Regions from separate parts of the Cupriavidus basilensis genome, predicted to be linked through region 2. Evidence: predicted binding sites of a transcription regulator. Region 2 holds the regulator's gene; the other holds the start of a gene.
What was found. Region 2 encodes NrdR, which represses ribonucleotide reductase genes. Its sites were predicted from a motif close to CACNANATNTNGTG; they were not measured.

Region 1: F7R26_RS17795 (ribonucleoside-diphosphate reductase subunit alpha) is a predicted target of NrdR. The motif match lies at 5,079-5,092, and genes of this name have one in related genera.

The regions. Positions count from the first base shown of each region.
Region 1 covers NZ_CP062803.1:3,872,490-3,881,046, forward strand. Annotated here, with positions in the region: gene F7R26_RS17780 (DMT family transporter) at 1-118, shown strand, start outside; gene F7R26_RS17785 (thioredoxin family protein) at 193-519, shown strand; gene F7R26_RS17790 (ribonucleotide-diphosphate reductase subunit beta) at 637-1,839, opposite strand; gene F7R26_RS17795 (ribonucleoside-diphosphate reductase subunit alpha) at 1,923-4,865, opposite strand; gene ampD (1,6-anhydro-N-acetylmuramyl-L-alanine amidase AmpD) at 5,368-5,988, opposite strand; gene F7R26_RS17805 (sigma-54-dependent transcriptional regulator) at 5,981-7,663, opposite strand; gene F7R26_RS17810 (sensor histidine kinase) at 7,766-8,557, opposite strand, start outside.
Region 2 covers NZ_CP062803.1:3,359,758-3,368,314, forward strand. Annotated here, with positions in the region: gene tolB (Tol-Pal system beta propeller repeat protein TolB) at 1-91, opposite strand, end outside; gene tolA (cell envelope integrity protein TolA) at 321-1,475, opposite strand; gene tolR (protein TolR) at 1,491-1,928, opposite strand; gene tolQ (protein TolQ) at 1,971-2,654, opposite strand; gene ybgC (tol-pal system-associated acyl-CoA thioesterase) at 2,651-3,055, opposite strand; ZMP/ZTP riboswitch at 3,217-3,319, shown strand; gene glyA (serine hydroxymethyltransferase) at 3,443-4,690, shown strand; gene nrdR (transcriptional regulator NrdR) at 4,837-5,301, shown strand; gene F7R26_RS15490 (pilus assembly protein) at 5,337-8,557, opposite strand, start outside.

The sequences.
Region 1 (8,557 bases), 510 kb from region 2:
GAGCATCTCCGCCACGGCGTGGATCGGCGGCGGGCTGATCGTGGCGGCATCGTTGCTGGCCACGGTGCGCTGGGGCAAGCCCGCGGCCCCCGAGATGCCGCAGGGCTCGCAGGCCTGACAGCAGGATCCGTTGCAGCCAGCCGCGGTCATACAATCCGTGCATGCCCATCTGAACAGGCGAGAGGATTCCCCATGACGATGACTGATGTGTATGGCCTGCGCGAGCCGGCCCGGACCGAAATCGACGCCATCAAAGGCCCGGCCGTGATCGAGTTCGGCGCCCCCTGGTGCGGCTACTGCATGCGGGCGCAGCCCCACCTGGCCAACGCCATGGCCAGCTATCCGGAGGTCGCCCACATCAAGGTCGAGGACGGCAGCGGCAAGCCGCTCGGCCGCTCGTTCCGGATCAAGCTATGGCCCACGCTGGTGTTCATGCGCGACGGCGTGGAGGTGGCGCGCCTGGTGCGGCCGAGCGAGACACGGGCGATCGAGGAAGCGTTGAGACGGATTGCGGGCTGATGCTGGCCCGCACGGCTGATCGCTGACCCCTGATCGCCGATGCAAGCGCAATGAAAAAAGCTCCCGAAGGAGCTTTTTTCTTTCTGCGTGGCGGCATTCACCGCTCGGCGGAAAAACTCAATCCCAGGACAACGCCCCACCGGTCTGATACTCGATGACGCGCGTCTCGAAGAAGTTACGTTCCTTCTTCAGGTCGATCATCTCGCTCATCCACGGGAACGGGTTTTCCTCGTTCGGGAACAGCTGCTCCAGGCCGATCTGCTGGCAGCGGCGGTTGCAGATGAAGCGCAGGTAGCCCTTGAACATCGGTGCGTTCAGGCCCAGCACGCCGCGCGGCATGGTGTCCTCGGCGTAGCGGTATTCGAGGTCCACAGCCTTCTTGAACAGCGCGGTGATCTCTTCCTTGAACTCGGCGGTCCACAGGTGCGGGTTCTCGAGCTTGATCTGGTTGATCAGGTCGATGCCGAAATTGCAGTGCAGGGACTCGTCGCGCAGGATGTACTGGTACTGCTCGGCGGCGCCGGTCATCTTGTTCTGGCGGCCCATGGCCAGGATCTGCGTGAAGCCCACGTAGAAGAACAGGCCTTCCATGATGCAGGCGAACACGATCAGCGACTTGAGCAGCTTCTGGTCGTTCTCCGGCGTGCCGGTCTTGAAGGCCGGGTCGGTCAGCGTGTCGATGAACGGGATCAGGAACTCATCCTTGTCGCGGATCGACTGCACTTCGTGGTACGCATTGAAGATCTCGGCTTCATTGAGCCCGAGCGACTCCACGATGTACTGGTAGGCGTGCGTGTGGATCGCTTCTTCGAAAGCCTGGCGCAGCAGGTACTGGCGGCATTCCGGCGCGGTGATCTGGCGGTAGGTGCCCAGCACGATGTTGTTGGCGGCCAGCGAGTCGGCGGTCACGAAGAAGCCGAGGTTGCGCTTGATCACGCGGCGCTCGTCTTCGGTCAGGCCGTTCGGGTCCTTCCACAGCGCGATGTCGCGCGACATGTTGATTTCCTGCGGCATCCAGTGGTTGGCGCAGCCGGCCAGGTATTTTTCCCAGGCCCACTTGTACTTGAACGGCACCAGCTGGTTGACGTCGGTCGAGCCATTGATGACGCGCTTGTCGGCGGCGTTCACGCGGCGGTCCGTCGGCGCGTCGGACGCCGGCAGGTTGCCGAGGATACCCGTGCCGGCCGGCTGCGTGGCGGCCGGCGGCAGCACGCCGTGCTGGTCGACAGAGCGTGCGGCAGCAGGCGTGGCGGTGGGATTCGGCGCGGGCTGCGGGGCAGCCTGCGGGGTGGCTTGAACGTCGTCGTCCCAGCTCAGCATGGTGTGGTTCTCCGTGGAATGCTTTGGTTTGCCGCTGTCCTCGCCGCGCGAGCCGCGCGGCGAGGATCAGGGCAGGTAATGACTTACTGGCAGGCTTCGCACTCGTCGAAACCGGCGTCGCCCGGGCGCATCGTGCAGACCGCGCCTTCGGCTTCCGGCATGGCCGGTGCGGAGGCGGCGGCCTGGTCGATGCCGGCGGCGCTGATGCCGCCGTCGCTACCCGACGACACGGCGTTGAGCGAGCCGCGCGACACGGTGGACTTCTCCACGTGGGTGGCTGCCATCGTGCGCAGGTAGTACGTGGTCTTCAGGCCGCGCAGCCAGGCCAGCTTGTAGGTGTCGTCCAGCTTCTTGCCCGAGGCGCCGGCCATGTAGATGTTCAGGGACTGCGCCTGGTCGATCCACTTCTGGCGGCGGCTGGCGGCTTCCACCAGCCAGCTCGGCTCGACTTCGAAGGCTGTCGCGTAGATGTCGCGCAGGTCTTGCGGAATGCGGTCGATGCGGGCCAGCTTGCCGTCGAAGTACTTCAGGTCGGCGACCATGACTTCGTCCCACAGGCCGCGTGCCTTCAGGTCGCGCACCAGGTAGTCGTTGACCACCGTGAACTCGCCCGACAGGTTGGACTTGACGTACAGGTTCTGGAAGGTCGGTTCGATGCAGGCCGACACGCCGATGATGTTCGAGATCGTTGCCGTCGGCGCGATCGCGATGCAGTTCGAGTTGCGCATGCCGTGCTGCTTGATGCGCGCGCGCAGGCTGTCCCAGTCCATGGTCGAGGAATGATCCACTTCCAGGTAGCCGCCGCGCTCTTCGGCCAGCAGCTTGAGCGAGTCCTGCGGCAGGATGCCACGATCCCACAGCGAGCCTTCATAGGTGCTGTAGCGCCCGCGTTCTTCCGCCAGCTCGCTGGAGGCGCGGTAGGCGTAGTAGCACACGGCTTCCATCGAGGTGTCGGCGAACTGCACCGCGGCGTCGCTGGCGTACGGCAGGCGCAGCATGTGCAGGCAGTCCTGGAAGCCCATGATGCCCATGCCGACCGGGCGATGGCGCAGGTTGGAGTTGCGTGCCTTCTCGACCGCGTAGTAGTTGATGTCGATCACGTTGTCGAGCATGCGCATCGCGGTGCGGATGGTCTTCTCGAGCTTGGCGTGGTCGAGCACCTGGGTGCCGTCGGCCTGTTGCTTCAGGTGGGCGACCAGGTTCACCGAACCCAGGTTGCAGACGGCGATCTCGCTGTCATTGGTGTTGAGCGTGATTTCCGTGCACAGGTTGGAGCTGTGCACCACGCCCACGTGCTGCTGCGGGCTGCGGATGTTGCACGGATCCTTGAAGGTGATCCAGGGATGGCCGGTCTCGAACAGCATGCCCAGCATCTTGCGCCACAGCTGCATGGCGGGGATCTTCTTGAACAGCTTGAGCTCGCCGCGGGCGGCCTTGGCTTCGTAGCCCAGGTAGGCTTCTTCGAATGCCTTGCCGACCAGGTCGTGCAGGTCCGGGCAGGTGGCGGGCGAGAACAGCGTCCATTCGCCGGCTTCCATCACGCGCTTCATGAACAGGTCGGGAATCCAGTTCGCCGTGTTCATGTCGTGGGTGCGACGGCGATCGTCGCCGGTGTTCTTGCGCAGCTCGAGGAATTCCTCGATGTCCAGGTGCCAGGTTTCCAGGTAGGCGCAGACCGCGCCCTTGCGCTTGCCGCCCTGGTTGACCGCCACGGCGGTGTCGTTGACCACCTTCAGGAACGGCACCACGCCTTGCGACTTGCCGTTGGTGCCCTTGATGTGCGAGCCGAGGGCGCGCACATTGGTCCAGTCGTTGCCCAGGCCGCCGGCGAACTTCGACAGCAGCGCGTTTTCCTTCAGCGCCTCGTAGATGCCTTCCAGGTCATCCGACACGGTGGTCAGGTAGCACGACGACAGCTGCGAGCGGCGGGTGCCCGAGTTGAACAGGGTCGGCGTGGACGACATGAAGTCGAACGACGACAGCAGCTGGTAGAACTCGATGGCTCGCGCTTCGCGGTCCTTCTCGCCCAGCGCCAGGCCCATCGCCACGCGCATGAAGAATGCCTGCGGCATTTCGATGCGGGTCTCGTCGATGTGCAGGAAGTAGCGGTCGTACAGGGTCTGCAGGCCCAGGTAGTTGAACTGGAAGTCGCGCTGGGCGTCCAGTGCCGCACCCAGGCGGGCCAGGTCATAGGTGGCCAGCTTCTCGTCCAGCAGCTCGGCTTCGATGCCGCGCGCGATGAACTTGGGGAAGTAGTCGGCGTAGCGCGACACCATCTCGGTCTGGGTCACTTCGGCGCCCAGGATTTCCTTGCGGATGGTGTGCAGCAGGATACGCGCGGTGACCTGGCTGTAGGCCGGGTCCTTCTCGATCAGGGTACGCGCGGCCAGGATGGCGGAGTCGTAGACCTGGGTCATCGGCACGCCGTCGTACAGGTTCTTCAGCGTTTCCTTCAGGATCGGCTCGGCGCTGACGGCATCGCCAAGGCCCGAGCAGGCGTTGTCGATCAGGCCATGCAGCGCGCCCAGGTCCAGCACGCGGGCCACGCCCGCATCGGTCACGTTGAACGTGGCGCCGCCTTCCTGCACGCGGGCCACCGCCTGGGCGTTTGCCTGGGCGCGTTCCTGGGTGCGCTTCTCGCGGTACAGCACGTAGGCGCGGGCCACTTCATGCTCGCCCGAGCGCATCAGCGCCAGCTCGACGTGATCCTGCACGTCTTCGATATGGAAGGTGCCGCCGTTAGGGCGGCTGCGCAGCAGCGCGCGGACCACATTCTGGGTCACTTGCTCGACCACTTCGCGCACACGCGCCGAAGCGGCACCCTGCCCGCCGTTGACGGCGAGGAAGGCCTTGGTCACCGCAACCGAGATCTTGCTCGGCTCGAACGCCACGACGGCGCCGTTACGTCGGATGATCTTGTAGTCCTGGTAGCTGCCAGCGGCGGCAGTAGCGGGGCTCGACTGCACGTTCGCTGCTGCACCGGCGCCAGCGGCGCCGGTGGAGATTTCGTTCTGGGCTGTCTGCATGAGGAACTCCTGTTCTGACCCGTGTTTTATGAGTGACAAAGAGTCCCGGGCAAAATGCGCAAAAAGGCTCAGACACGCCGGCCGGTCTTACCCGGGAGGGCGCGCTGCGATTGCTGGATTCTGCTGGGACTCTTGTGATGCGCCGGCCCTTCGGCGGACCGCAGCCATTGCTGCGGCGGTAACTGCACACCTAGGCCGGCTCCCCGAAAGCACCACTAGATCTAGTGGTCGATGCGAAAAACTGGACTAAGTATAGTGAAACGGGGCGGATTCACCAGTCTTGACAAGCGCCATTTTGGCGCGAATTCCAGTGCCGGCATGGCATGCGGCGCTGCGCCATACCCGCTAGCCCAAGAGACGCAAGGGAATCCGCCCGACGGTTCGTTACCGCACCGTGACGCGAAATTTTTTTGATTGACCTGACCTCTTCGATAGGCGCGGACTTTATCAGGGTTTTCCCCAGATCGCGGCTATCCCCTAGACCTCGCTTGCCGCCCTTGCCTCAGGGCTGTTCTTTGCGGTAAGGCAGTTGTGCGGGCGCCACGCCGGCTGCGGCAGCAAAGCCCGCCCAGTCGAAATGTGGTCCCGGATCCGTCTTGCGCCCTGGCGCGATATCGCTATGCCCCGCCACGGCCCGCACCGGATAGGTGGCTAGCAGGGCACGCACCAGCGCTGCGGCGGTGTGGTATTGGGCCAACGTGAACGGCTGGTCGTCGCTGCCTTCGATCTCGATGCCGATGGAAAAGTCGTTGCAACGGGGCCGGCCGAAGAACTCGGACTGGCCGGCGTGCCAGGCGCGGTCCAGGCAGGACACGAACTGGACCAGCTCCCCCCCGCGCGTCACCAGGAAATGCGCCGACACCCGCACTTGATGGATCGTCTCGAAAAACGGATGGCGGGATGGGTCGAGACGATTCAGGAAAAAGGCTTCGATATCGCCGCTGCCGAACTGCCCGGGCGGCAGGCTGATGTTGTGGATCACCACCAGGTCCACCGGCGTGTGCGCGGGCCGGGCGTCGAAATTGGGTGACGGCACGTGGCGCGCCGCGGGCACCCAGCCCGCCGGGTCGGGGACGAATGGCGAGTTCGGCGCAAGCTTGGCGGCCTGGTCGTGGTCAGGCATCGCGATCTCCATCCGCCGCCAGCAGCCCGTCGCGCAGCGCTTCGCTGGTTTCGGCGGCACCGTCGGCCGGGTCGTCGCGGCCCTCGCGGATGCCAAGCTGCTGGATGCGGTAGCGCAGCTGGCGAAAGCTCAGGCCGAGCAGCGGCGCGGCGGCGGTCCGGTTAAAGCCGGTCTGCTGCAGCGCCTGCAGGATCAGGTCGCGCTCGAGCGCTTCGAGCCGGCCGGGCAAATCGATCGGGAAGGTGGCACGGCAAGCGTCTGCGGCCACCTCCGCGGCGCGAGGCGCCGCGGGTTGTGCAAACAGATCGGGCTGCGCCCCGCCCCGGGATTCGGCGCGCGCATCGTTGGCAAGCTCCTGCGTGGTGTCGGGCCGCGAGCCGGACGATGCCGGCGCGCCAGCCGGCGCAGCCGCCGAAGCCAGGTAGGCGTGCGGCGCGGGCGGGCGTGGCATGGCCGAATGGCCCATGCCCGCATCCATCTGGCCCAGGTCGTCCACCTCGATGGTATTGCCCTCGGCGAAGGCATAGGCGCGTTCGAGCAGGTTCTCCAGCTCGCGCACATTGCCCGGGAACGGATAGTCGGACAGCCGCTGCAGCGCGGCCGCCGCCAGCCGCTTGGGATGGGGATCGCCATAGCGCACCGCCAGGTGCTCCAGGATGGCGCTGGCCAGCACCGGGATATCCTCGCGCCGCTCGCGCAGCGTGGGCATGCGCAGCGCCAGCACGTTGAGGCGGTAGAACAGGTCCTGGCGGAACTGGCCGGAGGCGACCATCGCGGAAAGATCCTTGTGGCTGGCACACAGCACCCGCACGTCCACGCTCTCCTCGCGGCTCGCGCCGATCTTGCGCACGCGCCGCTCCTGCAGCACGCGCAGCAGCTTGACCTGCATCGCCAGCGGCAGGTCAGCCACCTCGTCGAGCAGCAGCGTGCCGCCATTGGCGGCCTGGAAGAAGCCGCCGCGCTCGGCGTCGGCCCCGGTGAAGGCGCCCTTCACATGGCCAAAGAACTCCGACTCCATCAGGGTCTCGGGGATGGCGCCGCAATTGACCGCGATAAAGGGATGCGCCGCGCGCGCGCTGACCGCGTGGATGGCACGCGCCGCACGCTCCTTGCCGCTGCCGGACTCGCCGCTGATGACGATCGGCGCCATGCTGCGCGCCAGCCGCGAGAGCGAGCGGCGCACCTCGTGCATGGCCGGGGAATGGCCGGGAAGCAGGTTGACGGCGCGGTCCACGGTTTCCTGCGCCCCGCTGCCGCCGTCACCGCCCTCCGCACCCTCGGCGCCGTCACGCTGCTGGCGCCCCAGCGCATTCAGGATCAGGCTGCGCAGCTGGTCCAGCGAGACCGGCTTGGCGATGTAGTCGAAGGCGCCCGCCTTGAGTGCCTCCACGGCATTGTCGGCGCTGCCGTAGGCGGTGATCACGGCCACCGGCACCCGCTCCGGCGCGCTCGAGAGCTGGCGCACGATATCGATGCCAAGCCCGTCGCCCAGCCGCATGTCGGTCAGTACCAGGCTATAGCGGCGCGCGGCGAGCTGCTGGCGCGCCTCGGCCAGCGAGCCGGCCAGCACCACATCGTGGCCCATGCGGCGGATCGAGATATCGAGCAGTTCTCGCAGGTCGGCCTCGTCGTCGATAACGAGAATCGGGTCGGGGCCTGGCGTCTTGAGGGGCATGGTCTGCGTCTGGCGATCTGGCGAAGTGACGAAATGGCGAAATGGGGTCGGGGCGGCGACTCAACGAGGGGCTGATCGGGTGGCCGGGCATGCCGGCGCGGCTCAGCCACCCGTGCTGTCCGGCGCTTCGATGCGCAAGGTCAGGACAAAAGCCTTGGCCGGCAGTGTATCGCGTGCAGCCGGCGCCAGCATGCCGGTCCGCGCCAGCAGCGCGTCGATCGAAATGGTGCCGTAGCGCACCTGGGCGTCGTTGGCGCCGCATAGCTCGCGCGCCATGAACAGCCCGAGGCCGGTGCCCTGGGCGTTGCTGGTAAAGAAGGGCTCGAACAAGGTGCGCTGGTGCTCGCGCGACACCTCGACGCCATCGTTCCAGACGATCAGTTCGGCATGGTGCTGGTCCAGCGCATGGGCCAGCAGGCGGATCGCCCCGGGCAGGCGGCTGCAATAGCGCCAGGCGTTGTCCAGCAGGTTGCCAAGCACCTGTTGCAACTGGGAGGCATCGAAGATGACCGGGCGCGCCACGTCCACCGTGAGCCGGATGGCATTGGCGTTGATCTCGGCCGGACGCGGCACGCGCCGGGCGCCGACCGGGTCGTGGCTGGCGGAGCGCGCGCGCATCTCCAGCCGCCAGCGGCCGACGATCTCCGGCAGCGCCTGGTTCAGGTCCACGGTGGTGCGCTCGGTGCGCGGGCGGCGCGACATCTGCAGCACGTCCGACACCACCTGGTCGAGCCGGCGCACATTGTCGTGAATGATGCGCAGCAGCCGCGCATCCACGTCGCCCTCCGCGCGCCCCGCCTCGCCCGGGCGCGCGGCCCGGCGGCTGGTTTCGGCCAGCAGCTCGCTGGCCTGGCTGATGGCCGCCAGCGGATTGCGGATCTGGTGCGCCACGCT
Region 2 (8,557 bases):
CCAGCACCACCGCCAGCCCGGCAAACAGGGCGTGCGCGCGGGTGCCGTGCCGCCGCGCGGCCAGCCAAAGGGGGGCCCAAAGCTTTCGCATGCTGCTCCTCAATCGAGATCAATATTCATCGAGCGCGGCCGGCAAACGGGAGCCGTGGAACGGGCAAGCATGCTGAAGGCTTGTCGCATGCCCGTATCGCGTGCCCCGGGCACATTTGCCGGCTGCGTCAGGCAACCTGTCATCCTAGCGTTGGGACTGCGGTGCATCGACGTAGGTTGCAATATGTTGCAATTCGAATGTTCCCGTGCCATCGCCATCGCCGTACCTCTTAATCCTTAGGCTTGAAGGTGATCGTGAAGCTGGCTGGCGCCTTGCCGTTTTCGTCGCGGGGCAGCGGATCCGAGCGCTCCACGGCACGCAGCACGGCGTTGTCCCAGGCCGAATTGCCGCTGGACTTGGACAGCCGCGCGGACATCAAGGAGCCGTCCGGCGCCAGTTGAACCGACACCACCGCGGCCGGATTGCCAGGCACGTCTTCGGTAAACACGATATTCGGCTTGACGCGGCGACGCACGCGATCCGGGTAGCCAGGCGAGGCCTTGCCGCCAGAACCAGCACCGCTGCCGGCGCTGCTGCCGACACCGCCGGCGCCACCGACTGCCGCCCCGCCGCCGGCCATGGCCTGCAGCCGCGCCAGTTCACTGTGGCGCTGGGCATTGGCGGCGGCGTCGCGCTTGGCCTTGGCATCTGCATCGGCCTTGGCTTTCGCGTTGGCGGCGGCCTTGGCCTCGGCGTTAGCCTTGGCCTTGGCGTCGGCGGCTGCCTTTGCCTTGGCGTCAGCTTCGGCGCGCGCCTTGGCATCCGCCTCGGCACGGCTCTTGGCCTCGGCGCGGGCCTTGGCGTCGGCTTCCTTACGCTCGCGCTCCACCTGCTCCTTGCGCTGCTCCTGCAGCGCGGCCTGCCTGCGTGCGTCTTCCTTGCGCTGGGCCTCTTTCTTCAGCTCGTCCTTCTTCTGTTCTTCGCGGCGTTGCTCTTCGCGGCGCAGCTCGTCCTTGTGCTGGGCATCCTTGCGAGCGGCTTCTTTGCGGGCCGCTTCCTGCCGATCGGCTTCCTGGCGCGCGCGCAGGTCGGCCTGCTGGCGCGCCTCCTCGCGGGCGGCGGCCTCGGCCTGGCGGCGCTTTTGCTGCTGCAGGGCAATCTCTGCGTCCTCTTCGGCGCGAGACCTTACCGCTGGCGCAGGAGGCGCGGGACGGGCTTGTACGATGGGCTGCGGTTCGGGAGGCGGCGGGGGCGGCGGCGGCGCGGTAGTGGCCGGGATCTCATCCCAGAGCTCGGCTTCGGCGCCCACCGGGGTGCTGCTCTGCCAGTGCACGCCGAAATACAGCACGATGCCCAGCAACAAGTGCATGAAAACCGCGAGCAGGAAGGAACGCAGGGTTCCCCGCTCCGGGGCCGGCTGATAAGGATAGGCGGCGGTTTTCATCGCGTGGGGCGGTGCTTACTTGGGCTTGACCATCAGGCCGACGCGCTTCACGCCGTCGGCCTTGAGCACTGACATGACGTCCAGCACGGCTTCATACTTGACCGAGCGGTCGGCGGCGATCACCACCGGCTGATCGGGATTCTCGTTCTGGCGCTGATGCACGAAGTCGATCAGGCCCTGCTTGTCGAGCTTGCGCTCAAAGCTGTTGCCGGCGTTATCCTTGCCGCGCGCGGTCAGTGCACCGTCCTCATGCACCGTCACGACGATGGGGGGTGCCTTTTGCTGCTGGGTGGCGTTGGCCACGCTGGGCAGGTCAACCACGGCGGGATTCACGATCGGTGCCGCCACCATGAAAATGACGAGCAGCACCAGCATTACGTCAATGTAAGGCACGACGTTGATGTCGGCGCTGGCCCGGCGGCGCGAGCCGCCACGGCGCTGTATCGCTGCCATTGCTGGTTCTCCTTGACCGAAGACGTTGGTGGCTTCAGCGCTTTAGCGGGTCTGCCGTTGCAGGATGTTCAGGAACTCTTCCATGAAACTCTCGAAGCGAATGGCCAGGCGATCCACTTCGGTGGCGTAACGGTTGTAGGCAATGACCGCCGGAATCGCCGCGAACAGGCCGATAGCGGTGGCGACCAGCGCCTCCGCAATGCCGGGCGCCACGGCCGCAAGCGTTGCTTGCTGCACATTGGACAAGCCACGGAAGGCGTTCATGATCCCCCATACGGTGCCGAACAAGCCGATGTACGGGCTGACCGAACCCACCGATGCCAGGAACGGAAGATGCGATTCCATCACATCCATCTCGCGCTGATAGGCCGCGCGCATCGCACGCCGCGCGGCGTCGAGCAGCGCGCCGGCGTCATTGTTGCGCTCGCGCGCCTTCAGGTACTCGCCCATGCCGGATTCAAAGATCCGTTCCAGCGCGCCTGTATTGTGACGATTGTTGGCTGCGCTCTGATACAGGGCCTGGAGGTCGCCGCCGGCCCAGAAATCGCGCTCGAACCCCTCGGTCTGGGTCCGCGCGGCGCGCAGGGAAAAATGCTTGCGGAAGATATATGTCCACGAGAACAGGGACATCACCAGCAGCAGGGCCATGACGGCCTGTGCCAGCACACTGGCGTGCAGCACCAGCGAAATGATCGACAGGTCTTGCGTGACGGTCACGGGATTCATCGAGCGGTCTTGATGGTTGCAAGGACGGGGGCGGGAATGGGAGTCGGGCGAAATGTGCTACGATCAACACACCCAACCCGGATGGCGCCAGTAGCCAGCAATTGCTCACCACGCCAGGCTTCTTGGGCGAATTGGACCGACGCCGGGCCAACCCGTTCAATCTGTGTCCGGATCTCAAGCAGGTCGTCCAGACGGGCGGGGGCATTGTAGTCCACCGCCGTGCTTCTGACGATGAAGACGACGCCGGACTCATCGGCCAGCGCTTGCTGCTCGATGCCTAGCGAGCGCAGCCACTCAGTACGGGCGCGCTCGAAGAACTTGAGGTAATTGGCGTAGAACACTACGCCGCCCGCGTCGGTGTCTTCCCAGTACACCCGCAAGGCCCACACATTGTTGCTCATGGCCGCGATTGTAACGGCAGCCGGCCCGACCCGGTGTAAACCCTTGTCCGACATTACAACAATTACATTACCTGACGGACAAGGCATTGACTTTCGGTCTTTGGCCCCGCAGCACCGTCTTGCAGCGAGCCGGCGCCTCGCGTTAAACTGCCGCCAACCATTCCATCTTGCGCGACTGGCGAAGTCAGTGGGCACTACCACGAGGAAGCGCAAAGTTCTCTGGCGCGATGTTTCAAGCGCCTGCCGCTCGCCTGGGCAGCGAATGGGAAGCAGGGTGCGCCCTGCGCCGGATAGCCAACGCATCCGGCGCCGGTCGCCTGTGCCTTCCCCGCGCGCCCTACCCCGAAGCCATTCGGAATTCCCCTTTTTTTCAGACGAGTTTTCGCCATGTTCGAACGCAGCCGCTATACGATCGACCAGATCGACCCCGAGCTTTTTGCCGCCATCCAGAAGGAAGACCAGCGCCAGGAAGAGCACATCGAGCTGATCGCCTCGGAAAACTACACCTCGCCGGCCGTGATGGCCGCGCAAGGCTCGCAACTCACCAACAAGTACGCCGAAGGCTATCCCGGCAAGCGCTACTACGGTGGCTGCGAGTACGTCGACGTCGTGGAGCAGCTGGCCATCGACCGCGTCAAGCAACTGTTCGGCGCCGAAGCCGCCAACGTGCAGCCCAATTCCGGCTCGCAGGCCAACCAGGGGGTGTTCTTCGCCGCCCTGAAGCCGGGCGACACCATCATGGGCATGAGCCTGGCCGAAGGCGGCCACCTGACCCATGGCATGGCGCTCAACATGAGCGGCAAATGGTTCAACGTGGTCAGCTACGGCCTGGACGCAAACGAAGACATCGACTACGACGCGCTGGAAAAGCTGGCCCAGGAAAAGAAGCCCAAGCTGATCATCGCCGGCGCCTCGGCCTTCGCCCTGCGCATCGACTTCGAACGCATCTCCAAGGTGGCCAAGTCCATCGGCGCCCTGTTCATGGTCGACATGGCCCACTACGCCGGCCTGATTGCCGCCGGCGAGTACCCCAACCCGGTGCCGCACGCCGACTTCGTCACCACCACCACGCACAAGAGCCTGCGCGGCCCGCGCGGTGGCGTGATCCTGATGAAGGCCGAGCATGAGAAGGCCATCAACTCGGCCATCTTCCCCGGCATCCAGGGCGGCCCCCTGATGCACGTGATCGCCGGTAAGGCAGTCGCGTTCAAGGAAGCCCTCTCGCCCGAGTTCAAGACCTACCAGCAACAAGTGGTCAAGAACGCCCGCGTGCTGGCCGAAACCCTGATCGAGCGCGGCCTGCGCATCGTCTCCGGCCGCACCGAAAGCCACGTCATGCTGGTCGACCTGCGCGCCATGCAGATCACCGGCAAGGAAGCCGAAAAGGTCCTGGGCGAAGCACACATCACCGTCAACAAGAACGCCATCCCCAACGACCCGGAAAAGCCGTTCGTCACCTCGGGCATCCGCCTGGGCTCGCCGGCCATGACCACCCGCGGCTTCAAGGAAGAAGAAGCCCGCCTGGTGGCCAACCTCGTCGCCGACGTGCTGGAAAACCCGCACGACCTGGCCAACATCGCGCGCGTACGCGAGCAAGTGGCAGCCCTGACCAAGCGTTTCCCGGTCTACGGCTAAAGCCCTGCGCCACCCGCCAAGCGCGGGTGGCCGGCAGCCCCGCCGCGCCTGCGGCGGGCCTTGCCAACCTAGCCCGGCGCGACACAGAATGACAAAACGCTGCCTGCGCGGCACGCGCCCCGGCTCATACTTCGAGGTGGTCAGGCATGAAATGCCCTTTTTGCGCTCACTCCAACACCCAGGTCCTGGACACGCGCATGTCGGAAGAAGGCGATACGGTGCGCCGCCGCCGCCGCTGTGAATCCTGCGACCGCCGCTTCACCACCTATGAGCGGATCGAGCTGTTCTTCCCCGCCATCGTCAAGAAAAACGGCTCTCGCGCGGACTATACCCGCGACAAGCTGAAAGACTCGATGCGCCTCGCCCTGCGCAAGCGCCCGGTCTCGGCCGAAGCCATCGACGCCTCCATCACCCGCATCGAAGAAAAACTGCTCGCCCTCGGCGAGAAGGAAATCCCCAGCAGCCAGGTCGGGGAACTGGTCATGCGCGAGCTGCGCCGGTTGGACAAAATTGCTTATATCCGGTTTGCTTCGGTGTATCGGAGTTTTGAGGACGTGTCGGAATTTTCCGATGTACTCGCCGAAGTGGCGGCGAGCAGCAGCAAACGCTAAGCTACGGGCCAGCCACCCCTGGCGCCAAGCCCGCCTCATTTCTGGATGTAGACCTCCTTCCACGCCACCCGCTTGGATTTGCTCAGCAAATTGATCGGCAGTTGAGACGTGGACGAAGTGGCGTTCGACTGCTGGGTCAGTGCGTCAAGATTGCCATTGTTTAACGCGACCAGCGACGGCCTTGATGACAGCGCGGTATTGGATAGGGCAATCCCCGTCCACGGGGACAGCCCGGATGAAGTGAAGTTCGTGCTTGGCAGTTCGCCGCCAGTAGTCAAATCCACTGCATACAGATAGCTGGACGAGCCACAAGTCGCCGCCGAGGGAATGTCGGTGGTGAAAACCAGGATCCCCGCAATAGCGGCCGGATTGGTCACCACTCGCTCACCCGAGCCTGGCAGATCGAAGTACCAGCCCGGATTCTTGGTGTAGTTCACAGGAGGCGTGTTGCTGATATGGCGCACAGACCCCGATAGCGTCACAGTTCTTTTCACAAGCGCGGTTCGCACGTTCGAGATCAGCGGCGCTGCAGTCATATTGTCAACCAAAGCGTACATGGATTGCACGTTACTCACGCCCAAGTCGGATTGCCCGAGCAGAAGACCCGTACCCACGAAGACCATGCGTTGACCGTTATAGGTAGTCAGCTCCGGCGCCGAACTGATCGGTTGCGCCTTGCCACTGCTATCCGCCAGGCTGGCCAGCTTGCTGACATTCCACGAGGTAGCAGCGGTGCCGGACAAATCGAAGCGCCACACATTCCCCAGCAGGTCGCCGCCATAAACGTAGTCGATTGTCGCGTCGGTCGATCCATTCGCCGCGTAAGCGGAAATATAGGCGAGACCAGAAGGCGTAGTCGTATCGCCAACCCCGGTCGAGATCGACTGGAGGACGTTGCCGGTAGCAGGATCGAGCACGAACAGGCGGCCTTTGCCATCGCCCTGCGTTCCTCCGTTGCGAACCACATTGTTGTTATAGCCCGACGGCACGAGCACCACCCAGCCCATGGCCTTAGTCTTCGCAAGGATAGGCTTGCCGAAGGTCAAGCCCAGGTTGGCCGCATCCGTGCTGCTGGTCGCCGAATTCGGAAACTCCCATTTCACTTTACTGGCCACGTCCGCATCGCTTTGCGCCGTCGAACTGGTCACATCAAGCGCATAGTAGCCACTGCCCCCCGCCCCTAGCCCACCCACTAGCAGGGTTTTCCATGCCTTGATACCGGCCATGTAGACATCGCCAACAGCCGGCGTGGCATCGACGTAGTATTGATGCGTATAGGGCGTCACCGTGTACGCATTCATCTTCCCGCTTGTCGTCAGAAGCGCGCCCGGCACATACGCCCAGAGCTCCGCGCCGGAACTGGCGTCGAACGCATGCAGCATGCCGTCGTTTGCCCCCTGGTAAATCGCGGGCTTGCGAGAAGCGAGCTGGCTCTGGAACCCGGCATAGCCCGCGTCGGTGTAATAGGCGGTCGCACCGGCGACATAAACCGGCTCAGCCGACACGATATCACCAAGTAGCGAACTGCGCGTCCGATAGGTAGTGCCCTCCAGTGATCGATCGCCTCGCAGGTAGGCCAACACGCTGGCCCCGTCAGTCTTGCCGGAACTGTTGAGCAGGTTGACGGTACTCGCCAGCAATCCTCCCGTCCCCGTTGCGAAGGCAACGCCCTTGCCGTTGTCGTAGGTCCCTATCCAGCGATTGCTGGCGGTGCGGCTAGTCAGTTGGTCGCGCGCCTTCCACAGCGGCGCGGCGGCATTGATGAACCCGGTGGTTGGGTCGATGGGCGCGGCGGTCAGCTCGCCAGACCAGTTCTGGCCGTTGTAGCTGGCCATGAAGGCCGCGCCACCGCCATTAGTGGAACTCACTGCAATTGCCGCGTTGGATGCGGATTTCGACAACAGGCTCTGAAGCACCTGCTGGAAGAACGACGTCAGGTCGGCGGCGTTGGTCGCTCGGAACATCTGGCCGCGGCCATTGATGGTGGCGTGCCAAAGGTCATCCAGCGCGTTAGGGCTGTAGTTCTGGGACGTGGCCACCCAGGTCGGCGGATTCAGGTTCGGGCTGTTGGCCTGCGCGGTGTTCTGCCCATAGATATAGCCCTTTGCACCCAGCGCCACCGCATACGTATTCATATGCAGGTTGGGGTTCTTGTCGGCATTCCAGGAGCTATCCGTCGAATTGACCGGCACCAGGCCCGCAGTGAGATCGGTGCGCAGATTATTGACAAAGTAAGAGCTCGCGATGTCCGCCAAGGAAGGCTTGGGAATTGCCGAGTACGGGGCGGTGTTGATGAAGCTGCTGCTGGCCGAATAGCTCGGCGGCGTCACCGTCGACTTGTTGGCATAGCCATCGGTCAGGATAAAACCTGCATTCTGCTGGCAAGCGAACTTGACCGGCGCATTGGTGTCCGTTCTCATGAACTGGCCACCGATGAAGTTGAGTGTTTCAAGTGTGGGCGTACCGCCAGCCGCTACGCTCTGATAAATCGCCCCCAGCAACGCAGAACCATTCTTCAAGTTATCCGTCGAGGAAAAGTCGTACATGGTGACGTTGGTGCCCGCCCCCGAATTGAAGTTGGTATAGGCACCGTACATTCCCTTTAGGTTCGTCAAAACCTGGCCCATGCCCGAGCCCAGCATCAGCTTGCGCTTGCGGTAATACTGAAACCAGTTGGCGAAGTTCTGCAGCTCATCCGCATAGCTGCGTCCGCCCGGGAACTTCCCGCTGTTGGCAGGAACGATCTGCCACTCGCGCACAAAGGCACCATCCGGCGTTGCATTGCAGCCTGCAGTGCTAGCCGTACAGGTTGCATCCTTGACGTAGTAGGTCGCGGGGCGGTAAGGAAGCGAAACATCCCAGTAGGTGACGTTGGAGGGGATTGTGAGATCGCTACTGATATTCGTGGTTGTCCAACTGCCGCCATTTTTTTTGTAGGTGATCTGCGTGAGTGAGTTCGCAGATGCCCACGCAAACGGAATCACCATGCCAGGGAACATGCGGAAGGTCGTGTTGGCGCCTGGATTGCCTTGCACGGCAACAGTCCCCGCCATGTTCCACGTGTATGGCGACGATGAACTTTGCGTCGGATAGTACGGATGGCTACGGGTCGCCGCCGTGCTTGCGTTGCTAAAGCTCTTCATTGCGCCACCCATATAGGCTGACGGCCATGCGACGTAGGTTACATTCGGGTTGTAATAGATCGGGTTGTAGTCCGCACTGCGCATGTAGCTGTACTGCGGCAGCGGCGGCACCG